3 regions of the Actinocorallia libanotica genome follow, and region 3 is predicted to be linked to each of the others. Evidence: riboswitches for the same ligand, from Rfam matches in the RefSeq annotation. Region 3 holds a riboswitch; each other region holds the start of a gene.
What was found. A riboswitch is a leader RNA that binds a small molecule or an ion and turns the genes downstream of it on or off. The one in region 3 is predicted to bind S-adenosylmethionine.
Positions count from the first base shown of each region.

Region 1 (4,241 bases), on a different contig from region 3:
CTGCTGACCGGCCCCCGCTGGAACTGACCCTCGAATCGGTACATGAGGAGGCCGTTCGCGGCGGCGACGAAGGCCACTCCCACCGCGTGGCAAAACGGCCTCCACGCAAAGGCGTCAGAGCCGTTCGGCACTTCAGGACTCCCCGGTCAAGGTGGACGCCCACCGGTTCTTCACCTTCTATCCCGACGCCACCACCCTGCGCCAGGCCCGCCGGTCCACCGCCAAACCGCCGTGCTGACGCATCCTGCACCGCGTCACCTTCATCAGCCGGGTGCTGCCGCCCGTCCCGCCCCCGGAGCGTGATCGGTGTCGTCGGCCAGTTCGAAGGAACGGTGACGGTGCCACGCGCCATCCTCGAAGACGACCAGGTCGACGGACGTGATGGCGGCTGAGAACGGCAGGCGGCTTGAAAGGTCCTTGTCGACCTGTTCGAAGATGTGCTCGGGTTGGCGGATCGCCACGGTCAGGTGCGGGGGCGTGTCCGGGTACTTACCGCCATAGGGCGGGCGGTCGGGCCAGCGCGTGACGACGTCCTGAGTCATACGGCTGAACGGATCGGCGGGCTCCGGCAGCAGGCACAACAGCGAGGGCCGGCGTGCGGTGCGGCGGAACTCGGCGGTGAAACCCCGGTGACCGGCGAACACGCGCGCCAGTTCACTCACCACCGCGGTGTCGATCCGCTCGGCGTCGAGGAAGGGGAAGAGCACGGTGACGTGGGCGTGGGCGCCGGTGGAAGCCGAGCGGTCGTATCGGCTCCGCCAGCGTTCCACGACGGGTTCGGCCTCGGGGACGGCCACGACCAATGCGGTCGTCCCTGCCTGATAAGGGGTTGGCTCATCTGCCATGCCGGTGGACTCTACGCCGGATCCGAGGTCGTGTACGAGAACGAACACGGTGTCGGCAGCCGCTTCGCCCCGATCCCGGCGATGGCGACGTGTTCTTCTCCTCTTCTTCTCCTCGCGTTCGGTGAGGACCTGGAAGAGGAGCTCGGCGCTGTGCCGCAGCTCTTCATCGCCGGTCCGTCCTCGTTCGCTTCCCATCTGCTGGTCTTCGACGGCATCCCTCACCGGGAGACGTCGCGGGCGTTGTAGCCGATCAGGTGGGAGGCCTGGCGGAGTGCGGCGGGAGTGAGGTCTTCGGCTCTCCACGGCTCGATGTTCCACGCGATGATCCGATGCGGGCGTATGCGCAGGGTCTCCTTGGAGAAGGCGTCCAGGAGCGGCGGATCGAGGACGAGGATCTCGACCGTGCCGCGCAGTTCGATGCCGCGTCCGGTCTGCCCGATCGGGTTGGGGGTCGGGGCCTGGTCGTCGACGACGAGGGAGACGCGCGGATCGGCCTTGATGTTGCGGAACTTCTGGCCGGTGGTGAGATCCGGCCCGCCGATGTCGATGGTCGCGGTCTGGGCGTTCAGCCAGAAGGCCACCGGTTGGACGTGAGGAGCGCCATCGGGTCCGATCGTGGCGAGGCGTCCCAGCGGATGCTCGGTCAAGTAGGCGATCTCGGCTTCGGTGAAGATCATGTCAGGAGAATGCTTCTTCAACCGCACTTGAAGTCAAGACGGGAGGACGCGTGGTGGCTTCGCGTCGGGCACTGCCTTGGATGCGGGCCGAAGATGAGCCAGGCGATCCACAGGATGAGCCTTACCGGCTCGGCCGCGAACCTCATCGTCGAGCGATTTGCGGGGGCGGCGTTCCTGGCGTCGGCACCTTGTCCGCTCCGGGCAGGTTGCCGGACCGCCATAGGGCCAGGTCCCTCGGATCCTCTGGATGATCAACGAAGGTCGGCACGGGGTTCAGCGGCAGTGGGCGGCGGCGCTGTCGCCGTGCTGGTCCCGGGAGGAGCGGAGGCGGGCGGCGATGCCGTCGGTCAGCAGGTCGAGGGAGAACTCGAACAGCGTGTCGGGTGAGTCGGCCTCCATCTCGCCGAGTCTGGCGAGGTGGGGCAGGTTCTCCTGGTCGTGGAGCCAGGGGGGCGGTGTGTCGTTGAGGTCTGCGGGGTTCAGGTACGCCGGTGGCCGGTCGTGGAAGGAGTCCTGGAGTTCGACGAATCCGGCGACCAGGCGGAAGGTCTCCATGCAGGCTCGGTAGGCGTCCTGCAGGTCGAGCCCGATCTGGAGGAAGAGACCGAGGAGGGCGTCGACGTTGCGCAGCATGACGGGATGGCGGGCGCCGGTGATGTTCTCGCGGAGCGCCAGGGTGGTCATGCCGGGGTGGCGCCGGTAGTGGGCGCGCAGGTCCCGGCAGAACGCCCGCAGGTCTTCGTGCCACTGTGCGGAGTCCAGCGCGGCCGGCGTCCATCGGGACTCGAAGATCTCGGCGGCCACGGTGATGAGGTCGCGGCGGTCGGCCACGTAGTTGTACAGCGCCCGCGGCGACACCCCGAGCTCGGCGGCCAGTGACCGCATCGTGAGGTTCTCCGGCCCGTGGCGTCCCAGGAAGTCCAGTGCTGCCTCGCCCACCGAGGCGCGCGTCAGGGTGGGACGTCCCTTGCGGTGCGTCGGCCGGCGCCGGGGTTCGCTGCTCATCTCCCGCGGATACTACCCCGCACTCCTTGAACTTCACACATGTTGACTTTTAGCGCGCACACGGCCAGGGTGACTAAGGCAAGCCTTACCTCACCCCCCTTGGAGGGCGCTGTGGGCCGTCTGGCCATGGACCTGTCCCCGCTACGGGACAGCCGAGACTTCCGGCTGCTGTATCTCGGATTCGTCGGCGCGCTGGTCGGCACGCTGGTCACCACCGTCGCGGTGGCCGTGCAGACCTATGACCTGACCGGATCACCTCTGCACACGGGGCTGGTGAGCCTGGCCAGAGCGATCCCGCTCGTGGCCGGCACGCTGATCGGCGGGGTGCTGGCCGACCGGATGGACCGGCGCAGGCTGCTCATCGCCACCCGCCTGCCGCTGGTGGTCGCGGTCGCGGTGCTGGCGGTCAACGCGCTGCTGCCCGACCCGCACCTGTGGCCGATCTACCTCGCGACCGCGCTGACCGGGCTGCTGGCCGGGCTCGGCGGCCCGGCCATGCTCGCGGCGATCCCCGCCCTGGTCGGCACCGAGCGCCTGGCCGCCGTCGGAGCGCTCACCGCCGCCTCCGTCCAACTCGCCGCGCTGCTGGGTCCCGCCCTCGGCGGCCTCCTGGTCGCCGGGCCCGGCCTGGCCGTCTGCTACGCCCTGGACGCCGCCGGGATCCTGGCGTTCTCCCTCACCCTGTTCTTCCTCCCCGCCCTGCCACCCCGGATCCGCGCCGACGACGGCCCGCGATCCGCGGCCGCGCTGCGGCGGGCGTTCGCCTCCCTCGCCGACGGCGTGCGTTTCGTACGCGGCCGGCGCCTCGTCCTCGGCCTGCTGCTCATCGACGCCGCCGCCATGGTCTTCACCATGCCCCAGGCCCTCTACCCGGCCCTGGCCGAGCAGGACTTCGGCGGCGGCCCCGTCATCGTCGGCCTCCTGTACGCCGCCCCCGCCCTCGGCGCGCTCATCGGCGCCGCCACCAGCGGCTGGACCGCACGCGCCGGAGGCCACGCCCTCATCGCCGCCGTCCTGCTGTGGGGCCTGTCCCTCACCGGCTTCGGCCTCACCACCCACCTGCCCCTGGCCCTCGCCCTGCTCGCCCTCGCCGGCCTCGGCGACCTCGTCTCCGAAACCCTGCGCTCCGCCCTCCTCCAGCACGGCACCCCCGACCACCTGCGCGGCCGCGTCAGCAGCCTGTGGCTCACCCAGGCCACCGTCTCGCCCGCCCTCGGCAACGCCGCCCTCGGCCTGTTCGCCGAACTCACCACCGTGCGCACGGCCATCACCATCGGCGGACTCGTCTGCGTCCTGGCCACCCTCGCCATCGCCGCCGCCCTCCCCGCACTCCGCCACGCCACCCTCGCCACGCCCACCCCCGGAGAACAGTCCTCAATCCCATGATCTGCCGCGCACCCCAACGGCCTGCCGGACTCCTCGGCCCGCTTGGATTCGCAACCGTTCCTGACAGAAACCCCGCTTCTGCCTAGATAACGCAGCCCACGCTGAGCAGGCGGTCCGCAGGCCGCGGGCACGCTCGTCTGAAGTCCGGCATTCTGGTTTTCATGACGGAGCTGGGGAAGGTCGGACCGGCCGGAGAGTACGCGGCCAGGCTTGCGGTGCTCATCGACGCTGACAACGCACGGCCCTCCATCGCCGAAGGGCTGCTGGCGGAGATCGCCAAGTACGGCACCGCTCATGTGAAGCGCGCCTACGGTGACTGGACCGGGTC
Region 1 covers NZ_BAAAHH010000018.1:55,991-60,231, forward strand. Annotated here, with positions in the region: gene ABD140_RS21530 (hypothetical protein) at 1-27, shown strand, start outside; gene ABD140_RS21535 (2'-5' RNA ligase family protein) at 264-1,067, opposite strand; gene ABD140_RS21540 (PPOX class F420-dependent oxidoreductase) at 1,064-1,522, opposite strand; SAM riboswitch class I at 1,662-1,776, opposite strand; gene ABD140_RS21545 (TetR/AcrR family transcriptional regulator) at 1,796-2,527, opposite strand; gene ABD140_RS21550 (MFS transporter) at 2,639-3,913, shown strand; gene ABD140_RS21555 (NYN domain-containing protein) at 4,075-4,241, shown strand, end outside.
Region 1: linked by a shared signal. The riboswitch ahead of ABD140_RS21540 (PPOX class F420-dependent oxidoreductase) and the one ahead of thrC (threonine synthase) in region 3 are both predicted to bind S-adenosylmethionine.

Region 2 (4,241 bases), on a different contig from region 3:
CCTCTTCCTCCTGTACGACTACTCCTTCCTGCCTCCCGGCTGCACGACCCGGGAGGAAGGGCTCGCGTACGCGATGGAGACGGGCGTCGTCTGCACCGACGAGCGGCTGCTGCACCCCGACCCGTACCCGAGCCGCGAGGCGTGGTGCGCGGCCCGCGTGGCGCTCACCGAGCGGCGGCTGGCCGCCTGCGACACGGACGTCCCGCTCGTCCTGGTCAACCACTACCCGCTGGTCCGCGACCCCACGGACGTCCTGTGGTACCCGGAGTTCGCGCAGTGGTGCGGGACGACGGCCACCGCCGACTGGCACCGCCGCTTCAACGTCAAGGCGATGATCTACGGGCACCTGCACATCCCGCGCGAGACCCGCTACGACGGCGTGCGCTTCGAGGAGGTCTCGCTCGGCTACCCCCGGGAGTGGAAGAAGCGTCCGAAGCCCCCGCAGCTGCCTCGGGTCGTGCTCTAACGGCCCGCAGGACGGATCTCGGCGACCAGGGCGGTGGCGTTGTCCAGGCCGCCGAGGCGCTCGGCCCTGCCGACCAGCGCGGCGGCCAGCGCCGCGGCCGACTGGTGCAGGCCCGCCAGATCCACGAGGTCGCCGGCGAACCAGTCCTCCTCGCCGAGGGCCGCGCCGTCGCTGAGCAGCACGAGCATGTCGCCGGGCACCGTCTGCAGCTCCGCGAGGAAGGGCTGGTCGGCGTACCCGCCGAGGTTGCCCAGCAGGATGGAGCCGCCCATCGTCGCCGAAGGGTCGGTGAGCAGGGACTCGGCGAGCACCGTCTGGTCGGGGTTGAGGCGGAAGGCCGTCCGCCCGCCGAACGGCAGCATCCGCACCAGCCACGCCGGGCTGTCCCCCACCGACAGCAGCGCCGTCCTCCCGTCCGGGCGGATCGCCGCGAGCAGGGCCGTGGAGGCTCCCCTGCCCTGGCCGACCACGGCCGCCTCCGCCGCGTCCAGTGCCTCTTCCAGGTCGTACCCGGTGGTGAAGTACTCCTGCAGCGCGGTGACGGCCGCCCGTGCCGCGCGGGCCCCCGACCCGTCCCCGGGCCCCGTCACCCCGTCGCAGACGGCCAGCGCGACCACGTCGTCCACACTGCGGACGGCGGTGAACGCGTCCTCGTTGTCCCACTCGGGGTCGCCTTTGGCCTTCCGCGACCCCACCGCGGTCTCGGCGGCGAGCTGTACCGAGACGCCCTCGTCCCACGGGCGGGTCACCGCCGCCACCACGCCGCCCGGATCGTTGCCCGCCAGCAGCGCGCGCACCACCGCGTCCAAGCCGTGCGGAGCCCGTCCCGCGTGCAGTTCCAGCAGCATCAGGGTGTCCGTGAGATCGCGCGGCGCGCGTCCGACGGCGAGCTTGACGAGCCCGCAGATCACCGACCAGACGTCACGCGCCCGCGCGCCGGGCGTCTCCGGGACGGGCTCCTCCCCCATCCCGTACGGCGGAACGCACAGGATCTGCCAGCCCTGATCCGGCCCCCAGCGCAGCGAGCCCGGCCACAGGAAGCCGGGCCCCGTCCGCATGACGCTCTCCGAGAGCAGCGGCCACAACGAGGCGAGCTCGCCCATCAGCCGCTCCGGGGGCAGCCCCTCCGGATCGCCGAGGGCGGGCAGCGGTTCTTCGGGCCACTCGACGTTCACTTCGGCACGCACCGGCCCACCCCGCTCTCGGAACATCCGTGATCAAGCGCTGCTCATGCCGTCTCATAGTGGTACGGCGGACGGGCGCGGGCAAGGTCGACTTCAGGTCTGTTCTGTGAGCGCTCGCAATGCCGCGATGAGCCGGTCGACGTGTTCGTCCGTGGTGCCGAGGCCGATGCTCGCCCGCACCGCGGTGGCGTCCGGGTCGGTGCAGCCCTCCGCCCTTCCGGTGCCTCCGACGAGGTGGCGGACGAGCGGATGCGCGCAGAATTTCCCGTCACGGACGCCGATGCCGTGCTCGTTCGAGAGGTACTCCGCCACGGAACGCGCAGGATGCCCGGCCACGGTGAAGGAGACGATGCCGACACGCGGGTGGTCGGCCCCCCACAACGACAGTTCGCGCACCTCCGGAAGCTCCGCGAGGCCGGCGCGAAGCCTGCCGAGCAGCCGCTCCTCCTCGGCGACCAGGTCATCCCAGCCGGTGAGCGCCGTGCAGGCGGCGGCCAGGGCGATCGCTCCGAGCACGTTCGGCGTCCCCGCCTCGTGGCGCTGCTCGGCGTCCGAGGCCCATTCGACGCGGCCTCCCGAGCCGACCTTCCGGCTCGCCCCGCCGCCCTTCAGGTACGGGTCCGCGGCCCGCAGCCAGTCCGCACGGCCGGCGAGGACGCCCGCGCCGAACGGGGCGTACAGCTTGTGGCCCGACAGGGCGACGTAGTCGAGGTCGCTCGCGTCCAGCGGACGGTGCGGGGCGAGCTGGGCGGCGTCCACGGCGATCCGCGCGCCGTTGCGGTGCGCCACGTCGGCGAGCTCGTGGACGGGCCACAACTCACCCGTCACGTTCGAAGCCGCCGTGACGACGAGCAGGCGCGGCCCCTGCGGGCAGGCCTTCAACGCCGCGTCGGCCGCCCGCAGCGCCTCGATCGGACTCGCCGGGACGGGCAGCCGCACGGCACCACGCCACGGCAGCTGCGTGGCGTGGTGCTCGGACTCGAACACCACCACGGACGTCGGAGCGGGAAGCGCCCGCGCCAGCAGGTTGAACGAGTCGGTGGTGTTGCGGGTGAAGACGACGGCCTGCGGTCCGCCGAGGAACGCGCGGACGCTCTCCCGCGCCTCCTCGTAGGCCCGTGTCGTGACCTGCGAGGCGTATCCGGCGCCCCGGTGCACGCTGCTGTAGTACGGAAGCGCCCGTGTGACGGCCTCCTGCACGCTCTCCAGACACGGCGCCGAAGCGGCGTAGTCGAAGTTCGCGTACGGCAGGAGACCCGTCGGCACGGGCACCGGGCTGTCAGCGCCGACGACCTTCGGAATGCAGGTGAGAACGGACATGACCCAGCCTCCAGGGTTCCGGGGACCCCGGACCGTGTCAGGTGGGATCCGCGCTTGCCGGACACCCTTCGCGCCCGGCCGGGTCGTCACCCGGACCACCCCGCCGCGGAAGGAGGGTTGGCGGCCAGCAAGCCGGGGCTTGACGCTGGCACTCATGACCTGGGGGCGAATATAGCAAGTCTCAGCGGAGACCGGTGAACAGATCGTCCTCTTTTTCCGGGCCTTCTCCGCGGACCCGGATGAACGACTCCGCGCCGAAGACCAGCGGCTTCGCCTCCTCGGGAAGCATCAGCAGGAAGATGCTGTCGGTCTGGCTGGCGTGCGCCTGCAGCGCCTTGACCTTGGTGTCCGCGTACTCCGCGACGTCGACCGTCGTGGTGATGACCTCGTCGGAGACGCCGAAGTCCAGCGGCTCCGTCATGCCCATCTCCTCGGCCAGGCCGCTGGACTCGAGGTAGTCGAACATCGCCTGGAAACCCGACTGGGGGACGGCCGTGTAGTAGAGCTTGTCCGGGATACCGGTCCTCTCGGTGGCCGCGACCGCGATCCGGTGCGCCTGGATGTGGTCGGGGTGCCCGTAGCCGCCGTTCTCGTCATAGGTGACGACCACCTGCGGCCGGTACTTCTCCATCAGTTCCGCGAGCCTGCCCACGGCCGTGTCGAAATCGACGTTGGCGAAGGAGTCCGCGGCCTTGTTCGCCTCCCAGCCCTCCATTCCGGAATCGGCGTAGCCCAGCAGTTCCACATGCTCGATGCCGAGCAGCTCCGCGGACTTCTCCAGCTCCCCGAGCCGCAGGGCGCGGACCTCCGCGGGGTCGTGGCCCGGCTCTCCCGGCTTCACCCCGCCCGGGGCGTCGCCCTGCTCGCCGTTGGTGCAGGTCACCAGCACCGTGCGGATCCCGGCGGCGGCGGCCTTGGCGAGCACCCCGCCGGTACTGATCACTTCGTCGTCCGGGTGGGCGTGTACGGCCATCAACGTCAGCATGGGCTTCAGCGTACGTCGATCGGCTTCCAACCCGTCACCTTCTTCTGCCACACCTCGGTGCCCTTGTACCTGGCCGCGACGGTGCCGTCCTTCTTCGCGGTGAACAGACGCGAGTAGCGGCCCTTCGCGTTGGTCTTGACGACCGCTATCCGGACGCCTTTCTTCTTCCCCTTGGGCTTGAACCAGATCTCGATCGCCTGCCGCTTCAGAGGCGCGAACTCGCCCTTCTTCCCCAGTGCCGTCAACCGGCCCTGGACCTTGATCTTCGCGCCCTTGCGGACGGTGC
Region 2 covers NZ_BAAAHH010000002.1:274,961-279,201, forward strand. Annotated here, with positions in the region: gene ABD140_RS04335 (metallophosphoesterase family protein) at 1-466, shown strand, start outside; gene ABD140_RS04340 (hypothetical protein) at 463-1,653, opposite strand; gene ABD140_RS04345 (aminotransferase class V-fold PLP-dependent enzyme) at 1,744-2,970, opposite strand; SAM riboswitch class IV at 3,016-3,130, opposite strand; gene ABD140_RS04350 (PIG-L family deacetylase) at 3,152-3,955, opposite strand; gene ABD140_RS04355 (hypothetical protein) at 3,961-4,241, opposite strand, start outside.
Region 2: linked by a shared signal. The riboswitch ahead of ABD140_RS04345 (aminotransferase class V-fold PLP-dependent enzyme) and the one ahead of thrC (threonine synthase) in region 3 are both predicted to bind S-adenosylmethionine.

Region 3 (4,241 bases):
GAGCCGCCCGCGGCGAAGCACCTGGGGGTTATGGGGGGACTCGTCACACAGTGGGGTAATGAGCTAGGGAAATTACTATCTGTAGTTGACTTTACGCGAAGGGTAGCGAGGTGAAGTTCCTGGGGGCAATGGTTACTTCGTCCGATGAGAAGGGGACGGACAGTGAAGAAGACCCTGGGGCTGGCGCTCTCCGGCGTGATGGCTCTGAGCCTGGCGTCCGCCATTGGCACTCCGGCGCAGGCCTCCGAGACCGCCGCGCGGCAGGAGCAGGCACGGCAGCAGGAGAGGCGACAGACGAAGGCGCACCGCTTCCGGGTCGGCACCAAGGTGCGCGCCTACTCCTGGAACGGCCGGAGCGGCGGCGCCCGCGTCCTCGTCTACCGCACCTCCGACTGGGGGCGCCGCGCGCCGCTCCCCTACGCCCGCGCCTGCCTCCAGCAGAGGTCCGACTGGAGCGGCGGTTTCTACACCATCGGGTGCAAGCGCACCAACCGCTGGGGCAAGGTGAACTTCCGCTTCCACGGCGACCGGTTCTGGGGCCGCGCCGACCGGCTGCGCGGCCAGCGGCTGAGCGGCAAGAGGCACTGGGGCCAGTGGTACCGCGTCTACGTCCCGCCGACCTACCGCACCTTCGCCCACTACAGCCGCCCGTTCCAGCTGTGGGACTGGAACGACTGGCAGGGCCGCTACGGCGACGACTGGCAGGGCCGGGACGACTGGCAGGGCCGGTACGACGATGACGACGACCGGTACGACGACGGTTATGACCGGTACGACCGCGACGGCTACGGGGACGGCTGGCGCCGCACCTCCGCCGGACGGTGACCCGGCGTCCGGCGGATCCCGGACGAGGCGAGGAGACCCGCAGGCCTGCGGGTCTCCTCGAAGCGGCGGGTCACAGGGCGCGGACCAGGTCGGCCTGCGGCCCCCTGTCGCTCTGGCCGATCTCGAACTCCACCCGCTGCCCCTGCTCCAGCGTGCGGTAGCCGTCCATCTGGATGGCCGAATGGTGGACGAAGACGTCCTTCCCCCCGTCGACCGCGATGAAGCCGTAGCCCTTGTCCGCGTTGAACCACTTGACGGTGCCCTGAGCCATGTCACGAACCCTGCCTGGAGCCGCGGCCCCCCTGGACCGCGGAGCGACCGGGGCGTCCACCTCGGAACCCCGATCCCCTTCCGAGATAGTCCGGAAACCAACCCGTGATGGAGATGGCACCGGAAGATACCGGCGTGAAAAGAAACGGGGAATTGTCACGACCGGGTGTGGCCATGGCCTCCGCGTGCGGCAACGGAAAAAGCCCGCCCTTTCGGACGGGCTTTCCCACGGGGCCGTCAGCCTCCGGCGACCGCCGGGATGATCGAGACCTGGACGCCCTCGGGCGTCGCGGTGTCCAGGCCGTCGGCGAAGCGCACGTCCTCGTCGCCAACGTAGACGTTGACGAACCGGCGGAGCTTGCCGGCGTCGTCCAGCACCCGGGCCGCGATGCCGGTGTGGTTCTTCTCCAGGTCCGCGATGACCTCGCGCAGCGTGCCGCCCTCGGCCTTCACCTCGGACTCGCCGCCCGTGTAGGTGCGCAGGATGGTGGGGATGCGAACGGAAACACTCATGCTCAGACCAATCCGGTAGCGCGGAACGCCTCGATGTTGGGCGCGATGTTGGCGGACGGCTTGGCCACCGGGGCCACCGCGTCCAGGGTCTTCAGGCCTTCGCCCGAGTTGATGACGACGGTCTCCAGCGCCGGGTCGAGCCCGCCGCTCTCGACGAGCTTCTTCAGCACGCCGACGGTCACGCCGCCCGCGGTCTCGGCGAAGATCCCCTCGGTGCGGGCGAGCAGCCGGATGCCCTCGACGACCTCGGCGTCGGTGACGTCCTCGACCGCGCCGCCCGTCCGGCGCACCGCGTCCAGCACGTAGGGGCCGTCGGCGGGGTTGCCGATCGCCAGCGACTTGGCGATGGTGTCGGGCTTGACCGGCCGCACCACGTCGTGGCCCGCCTTGAAGGCGGCCGAGACGGGGCTGCACCCCTCGGCCTGGGCGCCGAACACCTTGTAGGGCTTGTCCTCGACCAGTCCGAGCTTGATCAGCTCCTGGAACGCCTTGTCGATCTTGGTCAGCTGGGAGCCGGACGCGATCGGGACGACGATCTGGTCGGGCAGCCGCCAGCCGAGCTGCTCGGCGATCTCGTAGCCCAGGGTCTTGGAGCCCTCGGCGTAGTACGGGCGGACGTTCACGTTCACGAACGCCCAGTCCTCCTGCTCGCCCGCGAGCTCCGAGGCGAGCCGGTTGACGTCGTCGTAGTTGCCGTCGACCGTCACGAACGTGCCGTCGTACACGGCGGTCGTGATGATCTTCTGCTGCTCCAGGTCGGAGGGCACGAACACGGCGCTGCGGATGCCGGCGCGGGCCGCGGCGGCGGCGACGGCGTTGGCGAGGTTGCCGGTGGAGGGGCAGGCCAGCACCTTGAAGCCCAGCTCGCGGGCGGCGGCCAGGGCGACGCCGACCACGCGGTCCTTGAAGGAGTGGGTGGGGTTGCCGCTGTCGTCCTTGACCCACAGGGACTGCAGCCCCAGCGCGGAGGCGAGCTGGTCGGCCTTCACCAGCCGGGTGAAGCCGGGCTCGGTGTTGGGGATCTCCGCGACGTTCGAGGGAACCGGCAGCAGGTCCTTGTAGCGCCAGATGTTGCGCGGCCCCGCCTCGATGGACTCGCGCGTCACGCCGCTGAGGTCGTAGGAGACCTCCAGCGGCCCGAAACACTCCGAGCAGGCGTAGTAGGGGCCGAGTTCGACGGTGTTTCCGCACTCGCGGCAGATCAGCGCGGTGGCGTTACCCAGGTCGGGCATGGGTGCGAGGCCTCTCCCTCATCTTTCCTGCGCCACTTTGGTCACAGGCCGGAGTTGGCACCTCGTCCCGGCCGAAGCCTCGCATGGGCGCGAAGGCGAGCCGGGAGGGTTGCCGGGGCTTCGCAGGGCCGGTCCCTCCACCCCTCTGGATGAGCGCCCGTGAAGAAGACTCACGGGCTGTATGAAGTTGTGTGCCGACTTTATCGCAGGTGTCCGTTTAAGAGCACAGGGGGTCTCACTCCTTGGACGTGCCCTGCTGTTAGCTTGATCACTCTCCGGCCGGTGGGAACGGTCCTCCCCTCGGCGGCCGGGATCCGGCGTGCGAGACTCGGGCCATGCAGGTACTCGTCGCCAGCAACCGCGGTCCGGTGTCCTTCTCCCTGTCCGAAGAGGGCGCGCTGGCCATGCGCCGCGGCGGCGGGGGCCTGGTCTCCGGGCTCGCCTCGGTGGCCGCCGGGACCGACCTGGTCTGGGTGTGCGCCGCGCTGTCGGAGGCCGACCGGCTCGCCGCCCGCCAGGACCCGTCCGGCCGGCTCGACCGGGCCGGGCACGAGACGGGCGCCGTCCGGATGCTGGACATCCCCGAGACGACGTTCCAGCGCGCCTACAACTCGGTGGCCAACTCCACCCTCTGGTTCGTCCACCACCTGCTCTACGACACCCCGAACGAGCCGCACTTCGACAGCACGTTCCGGCGCGACTGGCAGTCGTACGAGGCGTACGACTCGGCGTTCGCCGACGCCCTGGCCCAGGACGCCGAGCGCGGCGCCAAGGTCGCCGTCCAGGACTACCACCTGGCCCTGGTCCCCCGGATGCTGCGCGAGCGCCGCCCCGACCTGCGCATCGCCCACTTCTCGCACACCCCGTGGGCGCCGCCGGAGTACTTCCGCCTGCTGCCCGACGACATCGCCGCCGCCGTGCTGGAGGGCATCCTCGGCGCCGACCACGCCGGCTTCCTGTGCGACCGGTGGGCCGAGTCCTTCCTGGACTGCTGCGAGGCGGTCCTGGGCGCCAAGGTCGACAGGTTCGCCCGCACCGTCCGCCACCAGGGGCGCGTCACCCGCGTCGGCGTGCACTCCCTGGGCGTGGACGGCCTGGAACTGCGCGAGCGCGCGGACCGCGACGACGTCGCCGACCGCCGCGCCGCACTGCTGGAGCAGACCGGCGGCCGCCAGATGATCCTGCGCATCGACCGCACCGAGCTGTCCAAGAACATCGTCCGCGGCCTGGCCGCCTACTGGGAGCTGCTGCTGCACCACCCCGAATGGCACGGACGGGTGGTGCACGTGGCCTTCGCCTACCCCTCCCGCACCGACCTCCCCCGCTACCGCGACTACACCGCCGCCGTCGAGCGCCTCGCCGCGGAGATCAACGACGAGTTCGGCACGCCCGACTGGACGC
Region 3 covers NZ_BAAAHH010000048.1:8,108-12,348, forward strand. Annotated here, with positions in the region: gene ABD140_RS35110 (hypothetical protein) at 163-825, shown strand; gene ABD140_RS35115 (cold-shock protein) at 896-1,096, opposite strand; gene ABD140_RS35120 (MoaD/ThiS family protein) at 1,333-1,608, opposite strand; gene thrC (threonine synthase) at 1,611-2,840, opposite strand; SAM riboswitch class I at 2,856-2,996, opposite strand; gene ABD140_RS35130 (alpha,alpha-trehalose-phosphate synthase (UDP-forming)) at 3,176-4,241, shown strand, end outside.